3 regions of the Mesorhizobium sp. M0408 genome follow, and region 3 is predicted to be linked to each of the others. Evidence: predicted binding sites of a transcription regulator. Region 3 holds the regulator's gene; each other region holds the start of a gene.
The links. The regulator PhoB, encoded in region 3, activates phosphate uptake and scavenging genes when phosphate is short. The targets are predictions, from matches to a motif close to TGTCATNNANCTGTCAT.
Positions count from the first base shown of each region.

Region 1 (6,052 bases), on a different contig from region 3:
ATTTGAGAACGTCCGTGCTTGGCTTGAATACAAAGTAATTTATGCGCTCCCCGTTCTGGGGTGTTCTCAACATCCTATGAAAATTGAACGGCATTCTGACGCCTATCCCTTTGGGATAATGTCGATCCAGATCGAACGTCCCCTTGGCCACGACGGACAGAGTATAAAGCGTCTGGCCACTGGCGGTGCCCGCGAAGACGACGAAGATCGCTGCAACCAACAGCTGAAGAACCTGCCTGGATCTCATGGTCTTCCCCCTTCCTAAACTGTCACGTGCGACGACGCAGGCGCCTATTTCACAGAAACGCTTGGCCCGCCCTCGACCGCCAGCACCAGCCGACGGTTGGTGACCCTTGCCAGTTGTGCCAGCCGGCCGGCGGGCCGCTCGCCGTAAAGATCGGCCAGCGCTGCCGGCAGCACCAGCGCCAGCACGCCATTGCCGCGGTTTTCCCATTTCAGTCGCGGCATGACGGCGGGCATTGCCGCGCTCAGCAAATAGACGACGCGCAGCAGCGCGGCCAGCACGCGGGCCCGTTCGAGATAGCGCGGTGTCGCCAGCCCGCGGATTTCCGGAGCGGCTTCATTGAACACGCCCTCGTGGCGAAACAGGCTGACAAGCGCCAGGAAGGCGCGGCCGGGATGATCGACGCCGATGAACGAGGCGTGGGCGATGATGTTGAGCGATTGCTTGCCGCGATATTCGGGATGGGCACGCCAGCCGATATCGGCGAGCAGGCAGGCGGCGTGGCGGTAGCGCGCCTCATCCCTGGTCTCGTCGATGCCGAAGGCGGCGAAGGCCTTGCCGGTCCACTCGACAAGCTCATGCGCGTGGTCGACCGAGCGCGAGCGCAGGCGGGCAAGCTCTTCCGCCGCTGAGATCAGCGGATCGGCCTTCTGCTCGGCCTTGTCGAGCAGCGAATAGAGAAAGCCCTCGCGCACGCCCAGCGCCGACACGATGATCTTCGACGGCTGCATCGCCGCCATGATCTCCTGCAGCACGATGGCGCCATAGGGCAGCAGCGAACGGCGGTTCTTGGAGATGCCCTCGATGCCTTTGATCTTGTCGATCTCGGCTTTGGCGACCTGCCGGAGGAAGTTCGCGGCGCTTTCGATGCCGATCTCGTAATGGTGCATGACGCCGAGCGGGTAGTTGGTCATTTCCATGTGCAGCCGGGCGAGGTTTCGCCAGGTGCCGCCGACCGTGTAGAACGCCCTGCCCTGCCCGCCCTTCAGCAATTTCGCCCGCGCCAGTTGCTCGCGCGTGATCCTTGCCGCCTGCGTCAGCGAGTTCTTCGCCATGTCCTGCAGGCGCAAGCCGCCCAACGGCAGCGTGATGCCGTCACCGATCGTCTCACCGTCAATGTCGATCAGTTCGAGGCTGCCGCCGCCAAGGTCGCCGGCAATGCCGTTGGCTGGGTGGAAACCGGAGATGACGCCGAGCGCCGAATAATGGGCTTCCTCGCGGCCGCTCAGCACCTGGATCTCGGTCTTGAGCACATCCTCGGCGCGGTGGATGAAGTCGGGGCCGTTGACGGCCTCGCGAGCGGCGGCGGTCGCCAGCACATACATGCGCTCGGCGCCGGCCTGGTCGGAGAGCGCGCGGAAGCGGCGGAACTCCTCCATCGAGCGCGTCACCGCCTCGGGATCGAGTTTTCCGGTCGAAACGATGCCGCGGCCGAGGCCGGCCAGCATCTTTTCGTTGAACAGCAAGGTCGGCGAGCGCGCCAGCCCCTCATAGATGACAAGACGGATCGAGTTCGACCCGATATCGATGATGGACAGCGGTCGGCGGTCCTGGAGCCGGCCCTGGGATGCTGAAATCATCAGCCCGTCGCTGCGTTCTGTTTCTTGCGGCGCTTGAACTGCGCGATGCGCTTGGGCGCATGCGACTTCAACGCATCGCCCCGTCCGGACAGGCTCGGATTGGTCATGAAATATTCCTGCGCGTTGAACGGTTCCTCGCCCTCCTCCAGCACAACGCGCCGGGAGGTTCCGTCAGCCAATACGTCGAAACTTTGCTGGTTGTCCATGATGTTGCCGAGCATGATCTGGCCGAGCACCTGTTCGTGCACAGTTGGATTGGTGATCGGCACCATGGTCTCGACACGGCGGTCGAGATTGCGCGGCATCAGATCGGCCGAGGAGATGTAGACGATCGCCCCGTCCGAGGGCAGGCCGTGGCCGTTGCCGAAGCAGTAGATGCGGCTGTGCTCGAGGAAGCGGCCGACGATCGATTTCACCCTTATGTTCTCCGACAGGCCGGGCACCTGCGGCCTCAGGCAGCAGATGCCGCGCACGACGAGATCGATCTCGACGCCGGCGCGGCTGGCATCATAGAGCGCGTCAATGACGATCGGGTCGACCAGCGCATTCATCTTCATCCAGATGCGGGCGGGCCTGCCCTCCAGCGCGTGACTGATCTCGTCCGAAATGTGCTTGAGGATGCGGTCGCGCAGCGTGAACGGCGATATGGCCAGCCGCATCTGCTCGGCCGGCTCGGCATAGCCGGTGATGAAGTTGAACAGCTGGGCGACATCGCGCGCGATCGTCGGGGCGGTGGTGAAGAAGGACAGGTCGGTGTAGATGCGCGCGGTGACCGGGTGGTAGTTGCCGGTGCCGAGATGCACGTAATTGCGCAGCCTGCCATCCTCGCGCCGCACCACCAGCGACATTTTCGAATGGGTCTTCAGTTCGAGGAAGCCGAAGACGACCTGGACGCCGGCTCGCTCGAGGTCGCGCGCCCAGCGGATGTTGGCTTCTTCGTCGAAACGCGCCTTGAGCTCGACCAGCGCGGTCACCGACTTGCCGGCCTCGGCGGCGTCGACCAAAGCGCGCACGATCGGGCTGTCGTTGGAGGTGCGATAGAGCGTCTGCTTGATCGCCACCACTTCCGGATCGGCCATCGCCTGGCGCAGGAACTGCACCACGACGTCGAAGGATTCGTAGGGGTGGTGGACGATGATGTCCTTCTCGCGGATGGCGGCAAAGCAATCGCCGCCATGCTCGCGGATGCGCTCGGGAAAGCGCGGATTGTAGGGGGTGAATTTCAGATCGTCGCGGGCGACGGCGACGATCTCCGAGATCTGGCTGAGCGCCAGCGGACCGGTGAGCACGCTGATGCGGCTCGCCGAAACGCCAAGCTCGCCGGCGACGAAGTCGCGCAGTTCGGGCGGCATCAGCATGTCGAATTCGATACGGATGACCGAACCGCGGCGGCGGCGCTTCAGCGCCGTCTCGAACAGTCGCACCAGATCCTCTGATTCTTCCTCGACCTCGATATCGCTATCGCGGATGATGCGGAACGTGCCGGAGCCCTTGACCTCATAGCCTGGGAACAGCTTGCCGATATAAAGACCGACCGCCTCCTCGAGCGGGATGAAGCGGACATGGCGCTTGCGATCCGGCAAACGGATGAAGCGCCTCAGCGCCACCGGCAAGCGCAGAAGCGCGCTCATTTCCTCGCCGTTCTTGCGATGGCGCAATTGCAGCGCCATCGAGAAACCGAGATTGGGAATGAACGGGAACGGATGCGCCGGATCGATCGACAACGGTGTCAGCACCGGAAATACCTGCTCCTGGAAATGGTCCTCCAGCCAGGCCTTCTCGTCCTTGCTCAGCGCCTCGCGAGTGATGCTTTCAATGCCTTCCTTGTCGAGGAGCAGCATCAGCGCCGAAAGGCTTTTCTGCTGGTCCTCCTGCAGGCGCTCGACCTCGCGCAGCAATTGTTCGAGCTGCTGCTCGGGCGTGCGCCCGTCCGGGCTCTTCAGCACGATGCCCTCGCGCACCTGGCCGGCAAGACCCGCAACGCGGACCATGAAGAACTCGTCGAGGTTGGCGGCCGATATCGACAGGAAGCGAACACGCTCGAGCAGCGGATGATTGGCGTTCAGCGACTCTTCGAGCACGCGCCGGTTGAATTGCAGCCAGGAAAACTCGCGGTTGACGAAGCGGTCGGGATTGCCGCCTTCGCGGCTCGCCGCCTCGACGGTGATGAATTCGTTCTGCACCGGCTTCAGTTCGTTCATGGTTTCCGCTCTTCCCACACCGTTCGACGACCATAGCCTTAACCGGCTTAACTTATCCTCTGACAGGCTTTTGCGACAGTTTCATTTCATCGATCTTGCAAAGAGACGGGTTATGATCCAGATGCAATCGACAAGATCAGGAGACGACGATGGCAGGCGGTTCCATTCCCCATTTCCAGAACGATGCGGGCTATCCGGCAATCGACATCGGCGTCAAGGAATTCATGTGCACCGGCGCCAATCCGCCTTTCGACCACCCCCATGTATTTCTCGATATGGGCGACGACAATGAAAAGGTCTGCCCCTATTGCTCGACGCTCTATCGCTATTCGCCGAAGCTGAAGGCGTTGGAAACGCAGCCGCCGGGCTGCCTCTATCTCGACCAGGCCGCCTGATTCTTCCGCGACAAGCCTGATGCAGGAAACGCAGTCCCGGCAGGTGGTCATCGCCGGGGCGGGCGTCGCCGGGCTGACCGCGGCACTGGCCTTCGCCGAGCGCGGCTATCGGATAAAACTGTTCGAACAGGCGCAGCACCTCGAGGCTGCCGGCGCCGGTATCCAGCTTTCGCCCAACGCGACGCGCATCCTACGGCAGCTCGGCGTACTCGATCGGCTGTTGCCGACGGCGGTGCGGCCGGAGGCGGTCGTGCTCAAGGATGCCGCCACGCTGCGCAAGCTGGCGCGCGTACCGCTTGGCCAGGCGGCCGAAACGCGCTGGGGAGCGCCCTATCTCGTTGCCCACCGCGCGGATCTGCAGTCAGCGCTGATGCAGCGAGTTTCGGAGCAGCCCGGTATCGATCTGATCGCCGGCGCGCGGGTGACCGACATCGCAGCCGGATCGAAAGGTGTTACCGTCACTGCATCGGCTGATGGCGACACGGTCGAGGCTGGCTGTCTGCTGATCGGCGCCGATGGCGTCTGGTCGTCGGTGCGAGAAACGCTTGCCCGCAACGCAGCCGATTTCCGGAGAAGCCGGTTTTCGGGCGAGCTTGCCTGGCGCGCCACGGTGGCCGCCGACAGCCCCGCCGGACAAGCCTTCAGGGTGATCGGTGCGCCCGATTGCGTTACCGCATTCCTCTATCCAGGCTTCCATATGGTCGCCTATCCGGTCAGCCGTGGCACTGCCTTCAACCTCGCGGCCTTCACCAAGGGCGAGCGCATCGCCGAGGGCTGGTCAGGGCATGCCGACCCCGCCATCCTCGCCAGCGCCATGCGTGGCGCCGCGCCGGCGCTGGTCCGCTTGGCGAACGAGGCCGCGCCGTGGACGGCATGGCCGATCCACATTGTCGAGCAGCGGCGGTGGACGACGCCGGAAGGCATCGCGCTGACCGGCGATGCGGCGCACGCGATGACGCCGTTTGCAGCACAGGGCGCGGCGATGGCGATCGAAGACGCGGTAACCCTTGCCGGTTTCGTTGCCACCTCGCCTGCCGATCTCAGCAGCGCGCTTGTCGCCTGGGAACAGGCGCGGCGGCCGCGCGTCGCCCAGGTCGCCCGCCGCGGCGCCGTCAATCGCCTCGCCTGGCATGCGGCCGGGCCGGTGGCGATGGCCCGCAACCTGTTCCTGGCGATGCGCTCGCCCGAAAAACTCGCCGCCGATCTCGACTGGCTCTATGGCTGGCGGGCGTTGGACGATGGCGCGCGATGATACGCACGACAGGCTGGCGGGACAGCGCCTCTCTCTGTCCTGCCGGACATCTCCCCCACTTGGGGGGAGATTGGCCATCACATTGGCTTTCGCCAATCTTCAAGGTTGCATGACCTAGCAAGGCGTCGAAGCCGCTAATCTCCCCCCTCGTGGGGGAGATGTCCGGCAGGACAGAGGGGGGCGCGAAGGATCGCGGCGTTGATCAGCCGGAACCCTCTTCAATTGTAAAGCCGCATCGACAGGCCGAGCGAGGCCGGCAGCGGATTCCACCAGCCGGTGCGCAACCCGGCCGTGCGCAGTGCCGCCGCCGTCCAGGTGTTGCAGCCGACCAGCGCGTTGAAATGGCCATTGGCTTCGAAGAACCGATCGAAGCGGGAATA
Region 1 is NZ_JAMYRO010000012.1:126,330-132,381, forward strand. Features, by position in the region: gene NKI67_RS16285 (hypothetical protein) at 1-247, opposite strand, end outside; gene ppx (exopolyphosphatase) at 292-1,824, opposite strand; gene NKI67_RS16295 (RNA degradosome polyphosphate kinase) at 1,824-4,025, opposite strand; gene NKI67_RS16300 (zinc-finger domain-containing protein) at 4,175-4,420, shown strand; gene NKI67_RS16305 (FAD-dependent monooxygenase) at 4,440-5,672, shown strand; gene NKI67_RS16310 (TIGR02117 family protein) at 5,891-6,052, opposite strand, start outside.
Region 1: a site for PhoB is predicted at 4,098-4,114, ahead of NKI67_RS16295 (RNA degradosome polyphosphate kinase). Genes of this name have one in related genera too.

Region 2 (6,052 bases), 240 kb from region 3:
GACGGTGCCCTTCGACAGGCCGGCAATAGCGACGATGTCGCCCGCCTGCGCCTCGTCGATGGGCTGGCGCTCGAGCCCGCGGAAAGCGAGGATCTTCGAAATGCGGCCGGTTTCGACCTGGGTGCCGTCATGGTGCAGCACCTTGACAGCCTGGTTGGATTTCAGCGTGCCGGATTCGATACGGCCGGTGATGATGCGGCCGAGGAACGGATTGGCTTCCAGGATGGTGCCGATCATGCGGAACGGGCCGGGATGAACGGTCGGCGCCGGCACGTGCTTGATGACGAGGTCGAACAGCGGCGCCAGAGCCTGGTCCTTCGGACCTTCGGGGTTTTCCGAGACCCAGCCGTCGCGGCCTGAACCATAAAGGATAGGGAAGTCGAGCTGCTCGTCGGTGGCGTCAAGTGCTGCAAAAAGATCGAACACCTCGTTGACCACTTCGACGTGACGGGCATCGGGCCGGTCGATCTTGTTGATGACGACGATCGGCTTCAGTCCAACCTTGAGCGCCTTGCCGACGACGAATTTGGTCTGCGGCATCGGCCCCTCGGCGGCGTCGACCAGCACGATGGCCGAATCCACCATCGACAGAATGCGCTCGACCTCGCCGCCGAAGTCGGCGTGGCCGGGCGTGTCGACGATGTTGATGCGGGTGTCCTTCCAGTCGACCGAGGTCGCCTTGGCCAGGATGGTGATGCCGCGTTCCTTTTCGAGGTCGTTCGAATCCATGGCGCGCTCGGCGACGCGCTGGTTGTCGCGGAACGAGCCGGACTGTTTCAGAAGCTGGTCGACAAGGGTGGTTTTTCCATGGTCGACGTGCGCGATGATCGCGATATTGCGGATTTTCATGTTTCGGTCTCGGGAGCGTTGCAGGCAGCAGGCCAAAAGGCGCTGCCTCTTTCGGTTGGGCGGCTCATACAGGGTTTTTCGCAATTGCGAAAGAGGAGGCGAGCCACCAAATAAAGTCACCAAATCTTAAATGTCTTGGTGTGAAGTGGAATTATTAACCAAGGCGGAACCTTTCATGGTCCGGACAGTTCGAATTTCATGATCGAGATAGGCATCAAACTCCGGCCGATTTTGGCATGTACCGCGCTCGCCGTCCTCCTCGCGGCCGGCGCGGCGCAGTCGGCGGCGTCGTTCAAGGAGACGCGGTCTGCTTTGCCGTCCGACAAGCCGTCGGCGGAGCAGCTTTTTGCCGATGCTCCCGATGGCGTCGATCCGGTGGTGACCGGGCCGGTCAGCGCCGCCTTCAAGCAGCGGCAGCAAAATGCCGGATGCGACAGCGCCGTCTGGCCCAACATTCCCGTCGTCTGCTATCCCGATTGATATACGCACTACCCTCGGGCTGGCCCGAGGGTAGTGGCGCCGTCGCTCACGCCGACCGCACCGGATCGAGCGTGACCTTGTAGAGTTCGCTGTCGTCGCGATCCATCAGCCGCACCGTCAACTGCTCGGTGGCGCCATCGATTTCGACGAGCCCGAAGAACTGCAGGCCGGCCGAAGGCGCCAGGTTTTGACCCTGTTCGGCAGTTGGTGCCTTTATGAACTTCAGCTCCGGGCCGAATGTCATATCGAAACCATTAGGCCCGAACGTGCCGGAATGGATCGGACCCGAAACGAATTCCCAAAACGGATTGAAGTCCTGGAACTGCGCCTTGTCCGGATTGTAGTAATGCGCGGCTGTGTAATGCACGTCTGCGGTGAGCCAGACAGTGTTGCTGATACCCGCATTCTTTATATAGCGAAGAAGGTCGGCAATTTCCAGCTCACGCCCTTTGGCCGGGCCATTGTCGCCATTGCTGACCGCCTCGGCCCCTACCTTCTTGGTGCCGTCGTTCCAGACGACGAGGCCGAGCGGCATGTCGGCGGCGATGATTTTCCAGGTTGCGTTGGAATTCGCCAGTTCACGCTTCAGCCATTTGATCTGCTGTTCACCGAGGATGCGCGATTGCGGCGTCATCGTCTCCTGCATATCCGGACCGTTGGGGCCGCGGTAGGAACGCATGTCGAGGAAGAACACGTCGAGCAGCGGACCATAGGCGATCTTGCGGTAGACGCGGCCGGGCTCCGACGGCTCGTAACGGATCGTCGTCATTTCGTGGAAGGCGCGCGCCGCACGTGCCGTCAGCACATGGATGGATTTTTCAGTGTAGCGATCGTCGGCGCTCAGGTCCTTCGAGTCCGACCAGTTGTTCAGCACCTCGTGGTCATCCCACTGATAGAAGGTCGGACAGATGGCGCTGAGCGCCAGCACATGCCTGTCCATCATGTTGTATTTCCACTGCGCCCGGTATTCGTCCAGCGTCTCGGCAACCTTGCGCTTCTCGTCGATCAGCACTTTGTTTTTCCACTTGCCGCCGTTGGGCAGGTCGACCTCGTCCTTCATCGCACCATCGGCATAGATCGTATCGCCCGAATGCAGGAAGAAGTCGGGCGTGTGCTTGGCAATGGTGGCGTAGGTCTTCATGCCGGTCTCGTCGATGCCCCAGCCTTGGCCGGCGGTGTCGCCCGACCAAGCAAAGCGAATGTCGCGCTTCGAGGCAGGTGCCGTGCGGAAGCGGCCGACGACCGGCTCGGAAACGGCGTTGATGTCGGCAAGATCGGCCGCGACCATGCGGTAGAAGATGTCCTGGTCGGAGGCGAGATCGGTAAGCAGCCGCTTCACCGTATAATCGCTGGCCGGCGAGGTATCGAGCGGCGCCAGGCGGACGGCATTGGTGAAGCTTTCGGTCGGCGACACCTCGAACATGACGCGCGACGGCCGGTCGGTGCGTGTCCAGACCATGCCGCTGGTGGCGTCGACGTCGCCGGACTGGATGCCATGGGTGAAAGCCGGGCGCTGATTGGCGCGCGAGTAATAGGGAAGCGCGAGGCCCGAGGCGCCGACCAGGCCAACGGCGCTGGCCGACGTGACGAAAGCGCGCCGCGTCATCGAAATCTTGTTCATGGCTGTCTCCTGGATGGCATTGAACGTCGCCGCCAAGCTCCAGCTTCAATGTTTCAGGCACATTTCGAAACGATGAAGGTTTCGTAACAACCAACTGGAGCGCTAGCTCTTTCCTTCTCCCCTTGTTGTGGGAGAAGGTGGATTGGCGCGCAGCGCCAAGACGGTTGAGGGGTGCTGGACGGAGTGCCGGCGGTTCCAAGCTGGAACACCCCTCATCCGGCCGAGCTTCGCTCGGCCACCTTCTCCCACAAGGGGAGAAGGGAAAGCCGCACCGTTGGCGCACCCCTAAGCCGCTTGCGGTTCCGGGTCGAACGCCGGGCGGCTGGTGTTGATCAGCAGCGAGATGCAGGCGGCGGCTATTGCCGTCATACCGGCGATCAGGAAGGCAAGCTCGTAATTGCCTTGCAGCTCGCGCATGGTGCCGCCGAAGAAGGCCGCTGTCGCGGCGCCAACCTGATGGCCTGCGACGATCCAGCCGAAGACGATCGGCCCGCTGCGGTCGCCGAACGCCTCGTTGGAAAGCCTGAGCGTCGGCGGCACCGTGGCGATCCAGTCCAGTCCGTAAAACACGGCGAAGATGATCAGGCTGGTCGCCGAGAAGCCGGAATAGGGCAAATAGATCAGCGACAGGCCGCGAATACCGTAATAGACGCCGAGCAGCTTGCGCGGGTCGAAACGGTCGGTGAGCCAGCCCGACAGCGTCGTGCCGATAAGATCGAAGATGCCCATCATCGAGAGCAGGCCTGCAGCCTGCACTTCGCCAATGCCCATATCGCCGCAAAAGGCGATCAGGTGAGTGCCGACCAACCCGTTGGTGGTGAAGCCGCAGACGAAGAAAGTGGCGAACAGATACCAGAACACGCGCGTGCCGGCGGCGCGGCGCAGCGTGCTCAGCGTGTGCGAAAGGAAATTGCCTTGCGAGGCTGGCGGCACCGGCGGCACGTCGTCGGCATCGGCGCCATAGCGGACCATGCCGATCGACGCCGGGCGCTCCGGCACCAGCATATAGACCAGCGGCACCAGGCAGGCGGTGGCCACGGCAATGGCGATGGCGACCGGCTTCCAGCCGCCCGACTGGGCGAGCGAGGCGAGCAGCGGCAGGAAGACCAGCAGCCCGGTGGCACTGGACGCCGACATCAGTCCCATCACCAGGCCGCGATTGGTCTTGAACCAGCGGTTGACGATGGTCGCGCCGAGCACGGTGGCGACGGCGCCCGAGCTGACGCCGGAAAACACGCCCCAGGTGAGGAGCAGATGCCACGGTTTGGTCATCAACAGGCTGAGCGCGGTCGATCCCGACATCAACAGCAGCGCGGCAAGCAAGGTGCGGCGCAGCCCGATCCGCTCCATCAGCGCCGCGGCAAACGGCCCGGTCAGGCCATAGAGGAAGATGCCGGTGGCCGCCGCCAGCGACACCACGTCGCGCCGCCAGCCGAAACTGTTCTCCAGCGGCAGCATCATGACTGCCGGCGCCGAACGCAGGCCCGCTGCGATCAGCAGGCAGAGGAAGATGACGGCGACCACGACGAAAGCGTAGCGCTGGCCAAACGGGCGGGATTGAGCTATCATGTTACTGACCGGTACGTTGCAGGAGCGCGAAACATACGTACCGACCGGTAACATTGTCAACCAGCTAACCGGCAGACCAGGCATGAAAAGCATTGAACCAACGATCAAGGCGAATGACGCACCCCCGCCTCGCGCCGCCGAACGGATTCTCCAGGTGGCGCGAGACCTGTTCTACCGGCAAGGCATCAGGGCGATCGGCGTCGACGAGATCGTGCGGCGTGCCGGCGTCACCAAGCCCAGCCTCTACCGCAGCTTTCCGTCCAAGGATGAGCTGGCCGCATCCTACCTCCGGCACTATGACCTCGAATTCTGGGAGCGTTTCGACGAGGCGGTGGATGCCCATCCCGGCGATCCGCGCGCGCAGATCGTCGCTTTCCTGACCCGCGTCGGCAAGCGCACGCAAAAGCCCGATTATCGTGGCTGCGGCATGACCAATGCCGCGGTCGAATATCCCGAACATGGCCATCCGGCCCGCGCCGTGAGCGAGGCCAACAAGCAGGAACTGCGCCGGCGCCTGCGCGCCATGGCGGCAGAGATGGGCGCCGGCGACGCCGACACGTTGGGCGACGGGCTGCTGCTGCTGATCGAGGGCGCCTATATCAGCGGCCAGCTGTTCGGTGTCGGCGGGCCGGCGCAGTCGGTGGCCCGCAACGCCGATCTTCTGATAGAGGCAAGTTTGAAGAAATAGTGTTCCGTTTTACCAGACCACTGTGCGCAGCCCGACTTCCTCTAGGCTGCTGCTAAATTTGACGGTACGCTGCGCCCCCCGAACTGAGTTGTTCCGCCATGCGCGCTCTCTTGATCCCGCTTGCCCTCGCCGGTTTCTGCCAGGCGGCCCGGGCCGGCGACATATCCAGCGTCTATACCGATCTCGATTGGGAGAAGGACTGCGTCACCTATGCCCAAGCGGAAGAAGGCGAAGGGGACTGGGCCGATCTCGCCTGTTCGGGCTATCGCGGTTACCCGGTGCTGGTTTCCTACGACGATGCGCGGGAATCGCTGTTCTACGGCTTTCCACCTGGCGATATGACCACGGTCTGGGAAAGCTTTTCCGGCCTCAATTCGGCTGGACCCAAAGTCGAGTGGCGGATCGAAACCAACGGCAAAACTGCCATTCCCTTCGCCGTCATTCATCGTCGCTCGATCAGCGATACCGAGGGCGAGAACAAGTCGACGGAAGTGCTGATCGTCGCCAAGGTTGCCCAGCCTGACGCCCACGAAGGCTGCACGATCGGCCTTGTGCTCGCCACCGGCAATCCCGCCGCCAACGATCAGGCGCGCAAGCTTGCCGACGAGAAGGCACGCACCTTCGCCTGCGGCAAGGACAAGCGTGAGGTGCTTGGCGACGCGCCCGCTTTCGGCCGCGTCGACAACTGATTATTTGCGCCCGACAATTACTTGCGCCTGGCCCGCTCGATTGCCTCGACGATCATCTTCTTGGCATAGGCCGCATCGTACCAGCCTTCGATCTTGACCCATTTGCCGGGTTCGAGATCCTTGTAGTGCTCGAAAAAGTGCTGCACTTGCTGGCGG
Region 2 is NZ_JAMYRO010000003.1:258,892-264,943, reverse strand. Features, by position in the region: gene typA (translational GTPase TypA) at 1-849, opposite strand, end outside; gene NKI67_RS05325 (hypothetical protein) at 1,048-1,329, shown strand; gene NKI67_RS05320 (alkaline phosphatase D family protein) at 1,376-2,950, opposite strand; gene NKI67_RS05315 (MFS transporter) at 3,236-4,519, opposite strand; gene NKI67_RS05310 (TetR/AcrR family transcriptional regulator) at 4,602-5,207, shown strand; gene NKI67_RS05305 (hypothetical protein) at 5,306-5,896, shown strand; gene ppa (inorganic diphosphatase) at 5,914-6,052, opposite strand, start outside.
Region 2: a site for PhoB is predicted at 3,023-3,039, ahead of NKI67_RS05320 (alkaline phosphatase D family protein). Genes of this name have one in related genera too.

Region 3 (6,052 bases):
ATACCCGCATCGGCATCATGGGCGGCGTCATGCTTGGCCTGGGCCGGGCGCTCGGCGAGACCATGGCGGTGACCTTCGTCATCGGCAACGCCCACCGCATCAGTGCCTCCCTGTTCGCGCCGGGCACGACGATCTCGGCGACCATCGCCAATGAATTCACCGAGGCCGACGGCGACCTCTACACCTCCTCGCTGGTTTCGCTCGGCCTGATCCTCTTCGTTATCACCTTCCTGATCCTTGCCGCCGCCCGCTATATGTTGATGCGGATCGACGCCCGTACGGGAGCCTGACCGATGTCGACATCCTCATCGCTCCACAGCCGCCGCAAAGCCAGGAATTCGGTGATGATGGCGCTTTGCGTCGTCGCCGCCGGCATCGGGCTTGCCTGGCTGGCGCTCATTCTCGGCGCACTGGTCTATAAGGGCACAGCCGGGCTTTCGCTCGCGGTCTTCACCGAGATGACGCCACCACCGGGCGAGGCCGGCGGCCTGCTCAATGCCATCGCGGGCAGCCTGCTGATGACGATCATCGCCGTTGTCGTCGGCACGCCGATCGGCGTGCTGGCGGGAACCTACATGGCCGAGTATGGACGCTTTTCGCGCATCACCACCGTCGTCCGCTTCATCAACGACATCCTGTTGTCGGCGCCGTCGATCATCATCGGCTTGTTTGTCTATGAGCTGATGGTGCGGCCAATGGGACATTTCTCGGCCATTGCCGGCGCCGTTGCGCTTGCCATCCTGGTCATTCCGGTGGTCGTGCGCACCACTGAAGACATGCTCAACCTGGTGCCGAACGCGTTGCGTGAAGCCGGTGCCGCGATCGGCGCGCCACGCTGGGTGGTGATCCGTTCGGTCGCCTACCGCGCCGCATTGTCCGGCATCGTCACCGGCATATTGCTGGCGATAGCACGCATTTCCGGCGAGACGGCGCCGCTGCTCTTCACCGCGCTCAACAACCAGTTCTGGAGCAGCAATATCAACGCGCCGATGGCCAGCCTGCCGGTGACCATCTTCCAGTTCGCTCTCAGCCCTTACGAGGAATGGCAGCAACTGGCGTGGACCGGCGCACTCATAATCACCCTGACGGTTCTGGGCTTGAGCATCCTCGCCCGCAGCCTTACCGGACGCAGAGAGGACAGATGACACAGATGTTGTCCCCAGACATGACGATGGCCGAAACGGTCGTCGAGAAGACGAAGATCGAGGTCAAGAATCTCAACTTCTACTACGGCCAGAGCAAGGCGCTGAAGGACATCAGCCTGTCACTGCCTGAGCGCAGTGTCACGGCCTTCATCGGCCCTTCGGGGTGCGGGAAATCGACGCTGCTGCGTGTGTTCAACCGCATCTATGAGCTCTACCCAAAACAGACGGCCGAGGGCCAGGTGCTGCTCGACGGCAAGAACATTCTCGACCGGTCGCAGGATCTCAACCTCCTCAGGACCAAGATCGGCATGGTGTTCCAGAAGCCGACGCCGTTCCCGATGTCGATCTACGAGAACATCGCCTTCGGCGTCAGGCTCTACGAGAACCTCGGCAAGTCCGAGATGGACGGCCGCGTCGAACAGGCGTTGAAGCGCGCCGCGCTGTGGAGCGAGGTCAAGGACAAGCTCAACGCCAGCGGCTTGAGCCTGTCCGGCGGCCAGCAGCAGCGGCTCTGTATCGCCCGCACCGTGGCCGTGAAGCCGGAAGTCATTCTGCTCGACGAACCGGCTTCGGCCCTCGACCCGCTGTCGACTGCCAAGATCGAGGAACTGATCGACGAATTGCAAGCCGACTATACGATCGTCATCGTCACCCACAACATGCAGCAGGCGGCGCGCGTGTCGCGCCAGACCGCCTTCATGTATCTGGGTGAACTGGTCGAGTTCGACCGGACCGAGAAGATCTTCACGTCGCCCCGCGAGAAGCGCACGCAGGACTACATCACTGGCCGCTTCGGCTGAGCCGTTCCGATCATGCATATGAGGACAGGACCATGGGCGAACACACAGTCGCTTCTTTCGACGAGGATCTCGAGCAGATCAGCAAGCTGATCCGCGACATGGCCGACCTCGCCGGTTCGATGGTCGGCGGGGCGACCAAGGCCCTGTTGAATTCCGACAACGTGCTGGCGCAACGCGTCGTTTCCGACGACGCCATCATGGATGCGCGTCAACGCGAACTGGACGACCGCGCCATCACCCTGATCGCCAAACGCCAGCCGATGGCCCACGATCTTCGCCATGTGGTCGGAGCGATCCGCATGGCGGGCGACCTCGAACGCATCGGCGACCTTGCCAAGAATATCGCCAAGCGCGTGAGTGCGGTCGGCCTCAGCGCCACGCCGCGGGACCTGTCGCATTCCATCGACGCGATGGCGCAGCTGGTTCTCATCCAGGTGCAGGGTGTCATCGAGGAATATGCTGCAGGCGATGCGGCCGCGTTGGCCAAGCTGCGTGCCGCCGACGAGCGCATCGACGTCAAATACACGTCCGTGTTCCGCGAGCTGTTGACCTACATGATGGAAGATCCGCGCAACATCACCGCTTGCACGCACCTGCTGTTCTGCGCCAAGAATCTGGAGCGGATCGGCGACCATGTCACCAACATCGCCGAAAATGCGTATTATGTGCTGACCGGCGAGCAATTGCCGGTCAATCGTCCGAAGCAGGACGAAACGACAATGTCCGCACCGGTGACATGATGGGGGTGCCCAGCCGATGATCGCACCACGCATAATGGTGGTGGAGGACGAGGAGCCATTGGGTGTGCTGCTCCGCTACAATCTCGAATCCGAAGGCTACCAGGTCGAGGTGGTGACACGCGGCGACGAAGCCGAGATCCGTTTGCAGGAGAATGTGCCCGACCTTTTGGTGCTCGACTGGATGATACCAGCGGTTTCCGGCATCGAGCTCTGTCGTCGGTTGCGGGTGCGCCCCGAAACCGAGCGGCTGCCGATCATCATGCTGACCGCGCGCGGCGAGGAGAGCGACCGGGTGCGCGGGCTTTCGACCGGCGCCGACGACTATCTGGTCAAACCGTTTTCGACACCGGAATTCATGGCCAGGGTCAAGGCGCTGCTGCGGCGCGCCAAGCCGGAAGTGCTGTCCAGCGTGCTGAAGGTCGGCGACATCGTGCTCGATCGCGAATCGCACAGGGTCTATCGCAAGAAGAGCGAAATCAGGCTCGGGCCGACCGAATTCCGGCTGCTCGAGTTCATGATGCGGCATCCGGGCCGTGTCTTCTCGCGCAGCCAGTTACTCGATAATGTCTGGGGCGAGACAATCTACATCGACGAACGCACCGTCGACGTGCATGTCGGGCGGCTGCGCAAAGCCGTCAACAACGGCCGGATGCCGGATGTCATCCGCACCATCCGCGGTGCCGGCTATGCGATCAGGGAAGATTGACCCGCCTGGTCAGGCTACGTTCTTTCTGACGCTGGGCCTCATTTGCGCGCCCGGCGCGAAAATCTCCTGGTCGACGAAGCTTAGCGCCCGCATCGCGCAGCCTTCGCGGATCAGCGGCAATTCGTTCGGCTCTGTATCGAAGGAGATCGAGTCCGAATGCTGGCCGCCGGCGGTCTGGGCGATTGCCTTCCGCAAGGCCGGCTCGATCAGATCGAAGGCGGCGGCACTGGCGCCGACCATCGCGACCGGTGCCGGATCGATCAGCGCGAACAGCGAGCCGAGACCGAAACCCAGCGCTTCGCCGGCCTTGCGGTAGGCCTCGCGTTCCGGCCCATCTTTCTCGCGCGCCCGGGCCGCCAGTGCTCGCATGTCGGCGTCGCTGACGTCGGCGATCGGTTCGCTTTCTTCGCTCATCTGCCTGGCGTTGCGCCAGATGGCGTAGTTGCCGGCATAGGCCTCGATGCAGCCGCGCCGCCCGCAACGGCAGAGCGCGCCGCCCGGACGATGGATCATGTGGCCAAATTCGCCACCCGAGGAATGCGTCCCGGTGAACAGTTCGCCCTTCAGCACCAGCCCCATGCCGATGCCATGCGAAAGCAGGATGGCGATGAAGTCGTCGCGATAGCGATCCGGATTGCGCCAGCGCAAAGCCACCGCCATCATGTTGCAGTCGTTCTCCACCGTTGCCGGGATGCCGAATTCGTCCTCCAGCATGTCGGCAAAGGCGATGTCGGTCTGCGGCGTGATCGGCGACCACAGCATGGCGCGTGCAGGGGAGTCGGTAATGCCCTGAATCGCCAGGGCGATGCGGGCGACACTGCGGACGTCAAGGTCTGGATCCTGCAGCCGGCGCCGGACGATGGCCATGCATTCACGGATCAGCTCGTCGCGCGGCATGGTCAGCGTGTCCAGCCGGCGCTGTTCCTCGGCGACCACCTGTCCCGTATAGTCGATAATGGCGGCCGACAGGAAATTCAGCGACAACACCACGGTCAGCACCGCCGCCGCTTCCGGGTTGAGGGCGAGGCCGACCTGCGGACGACCGCGTTTCAACGAAACGGGCTCACTTGCCTTGCTCTCGGCGAGGATGCCTTCCCGTATCAGGTCGGAAGAGATCGCCGATATGGTCGAATGACTGAGGCCGGTAGTAGCTGCGATCTCAGTACGCGATGGCTGGCCGGCCCGGCGCACCGCCGAGATCACCATCGCCCGGTTGCGCCGGCGCAAATCGTCATGGCGGATTCCGACCGACATTGTTTTGCTTTCCTCCCGGTTGCCGCGGCCGCTCATGAACCGGAAGCCGTCGGTAATGTCCGACAAATAGTGTCGGACGCAGGCAAATAGTGTCAGATGCAGGTGGCGCTGTCATCGTTTATTCCGACGCTCGAAAAAACTCGCAGAGTCATCAAAATCCATCAGAATCGATGTTGACAGCAGCCGGAGATCGGGCCAGTATTTTTTCGAGGCTCGAAAAAATTAGAGCTTCTAAGCTGGTCTTTGAGCCAATTGGTCACGCCGTACGCGGCGCAGGGAGGATATGATGAAGAAATTCACGACCGCCATTCTGGCGGGTGTCGCCATGACGCTGGCGCTGGCGTCGGTGGCGCAGGCTAAAGACAAGGTCATCGGCGTTTCCTGGTCGAACTTCCAGGAAGAGCGCTGGAAGACCGACGAGGCCGCAATGAAGGCGGCCATTGATGCCGCAGGCGACAAGTATATTTCCGCCGACGCACAGTCCAACCCCGGCAAGCAGCTCACCGACGTCGAGAGCCTGATCTCGCAGGGCGCCAGCGCACTGATCATCCTGGCGCAGGACGCCTCGGCCATCGGGCCGGCCGTGCAGAAGGCACTGGACGAAGGCATCCCGGTCGTCGGCTATGACCGGCTGATCGAGAACAAGGACGTGTTCTATCTGACCTTCGACAACAAGGAAGTCGGCCGCATGCAGGCCCGCGAAGTCTTCAAGGTGAAGCCGGAAGGCAACTACGTCTTCATCAAGGGTTCGGGTTCCGATCCGAATGCCGATTTCCTGTTTGCCGGTTCGATGGAGGTGCTGAAGGAGGCCATTGACGGCGGCAAGATCAAGAATGTCGGCGAGGCCTATACGGACGGCTGGCTGCCGGCCAACGCTCAGAAGAACATGGAACAGTTCCTGACCGCCAACGACAACAAGGTCGATGCCGTGGTCGCCGCTAATGACGGCACTGCCGGCGGCGTCGTCGCCGCGCTGACGGCGCAAGGGCTGGCCGGATCGGTTCCGGTTTCGGGCCAGGACGGCGACCACGCCGCGCTGAACCGCATCGCGCTCGGCACACAGACCGTGTCGGTGTGGAAGGATGCGCGCGAGCTCGGCAAGAATGCCGCCGAGATCGCCTCGCAACTGGCCGACGGCAAGCAGATGACCGACATTGCCGGCGTGAAGGATTTCACCACGCCCGGCGGCAATACCGTCAAGTCGCTGTTCCTGACCCCGGTCGCCATCACCAAGGACAACCTCAACGTCGTCATCGACGCCGGCTGGATCAAGAAAGAAGAGGTCTGCGCCGGGGTGACGGCTGGCACTGTTGCAGTCTGCAACTGAGCCGACGTTTCCGAAAAGTCCGAACGCCGCGGCCGCTCGCCGCGGCGTTTTTCCAACAAGAGTTGTTTTTCCGCTTCCGG
Region 3 is NZ_JAMYRO010000003.1:14,548-20,599, reverse strand. Features, by position in the region: gene pstC (phosphate ABC transporter permease subunit PstC) at 1-290, shown strand, start outside; gene pstA (phosphate ABC transporter permease PstA) at 294-1,145, shown strand; gene pstB (phosphate ABC transporter ATP-binding protein PstB) at 1,142-1,945, shown strand; gene phoU (phosphate signaling complex protein PhoU) at 1,978-2,685, shown strand; gene phoB (phosphate regulon transcriptional regulator PhoB) at 2,702-3,391, shown strand; gene NKI67_RS04030 (ROK family protein) at 3,401-4,645, opposite strand; gene xylF (D-xylose ABC transporter substrate-binding protein) at 4,932-5,972, shown strand.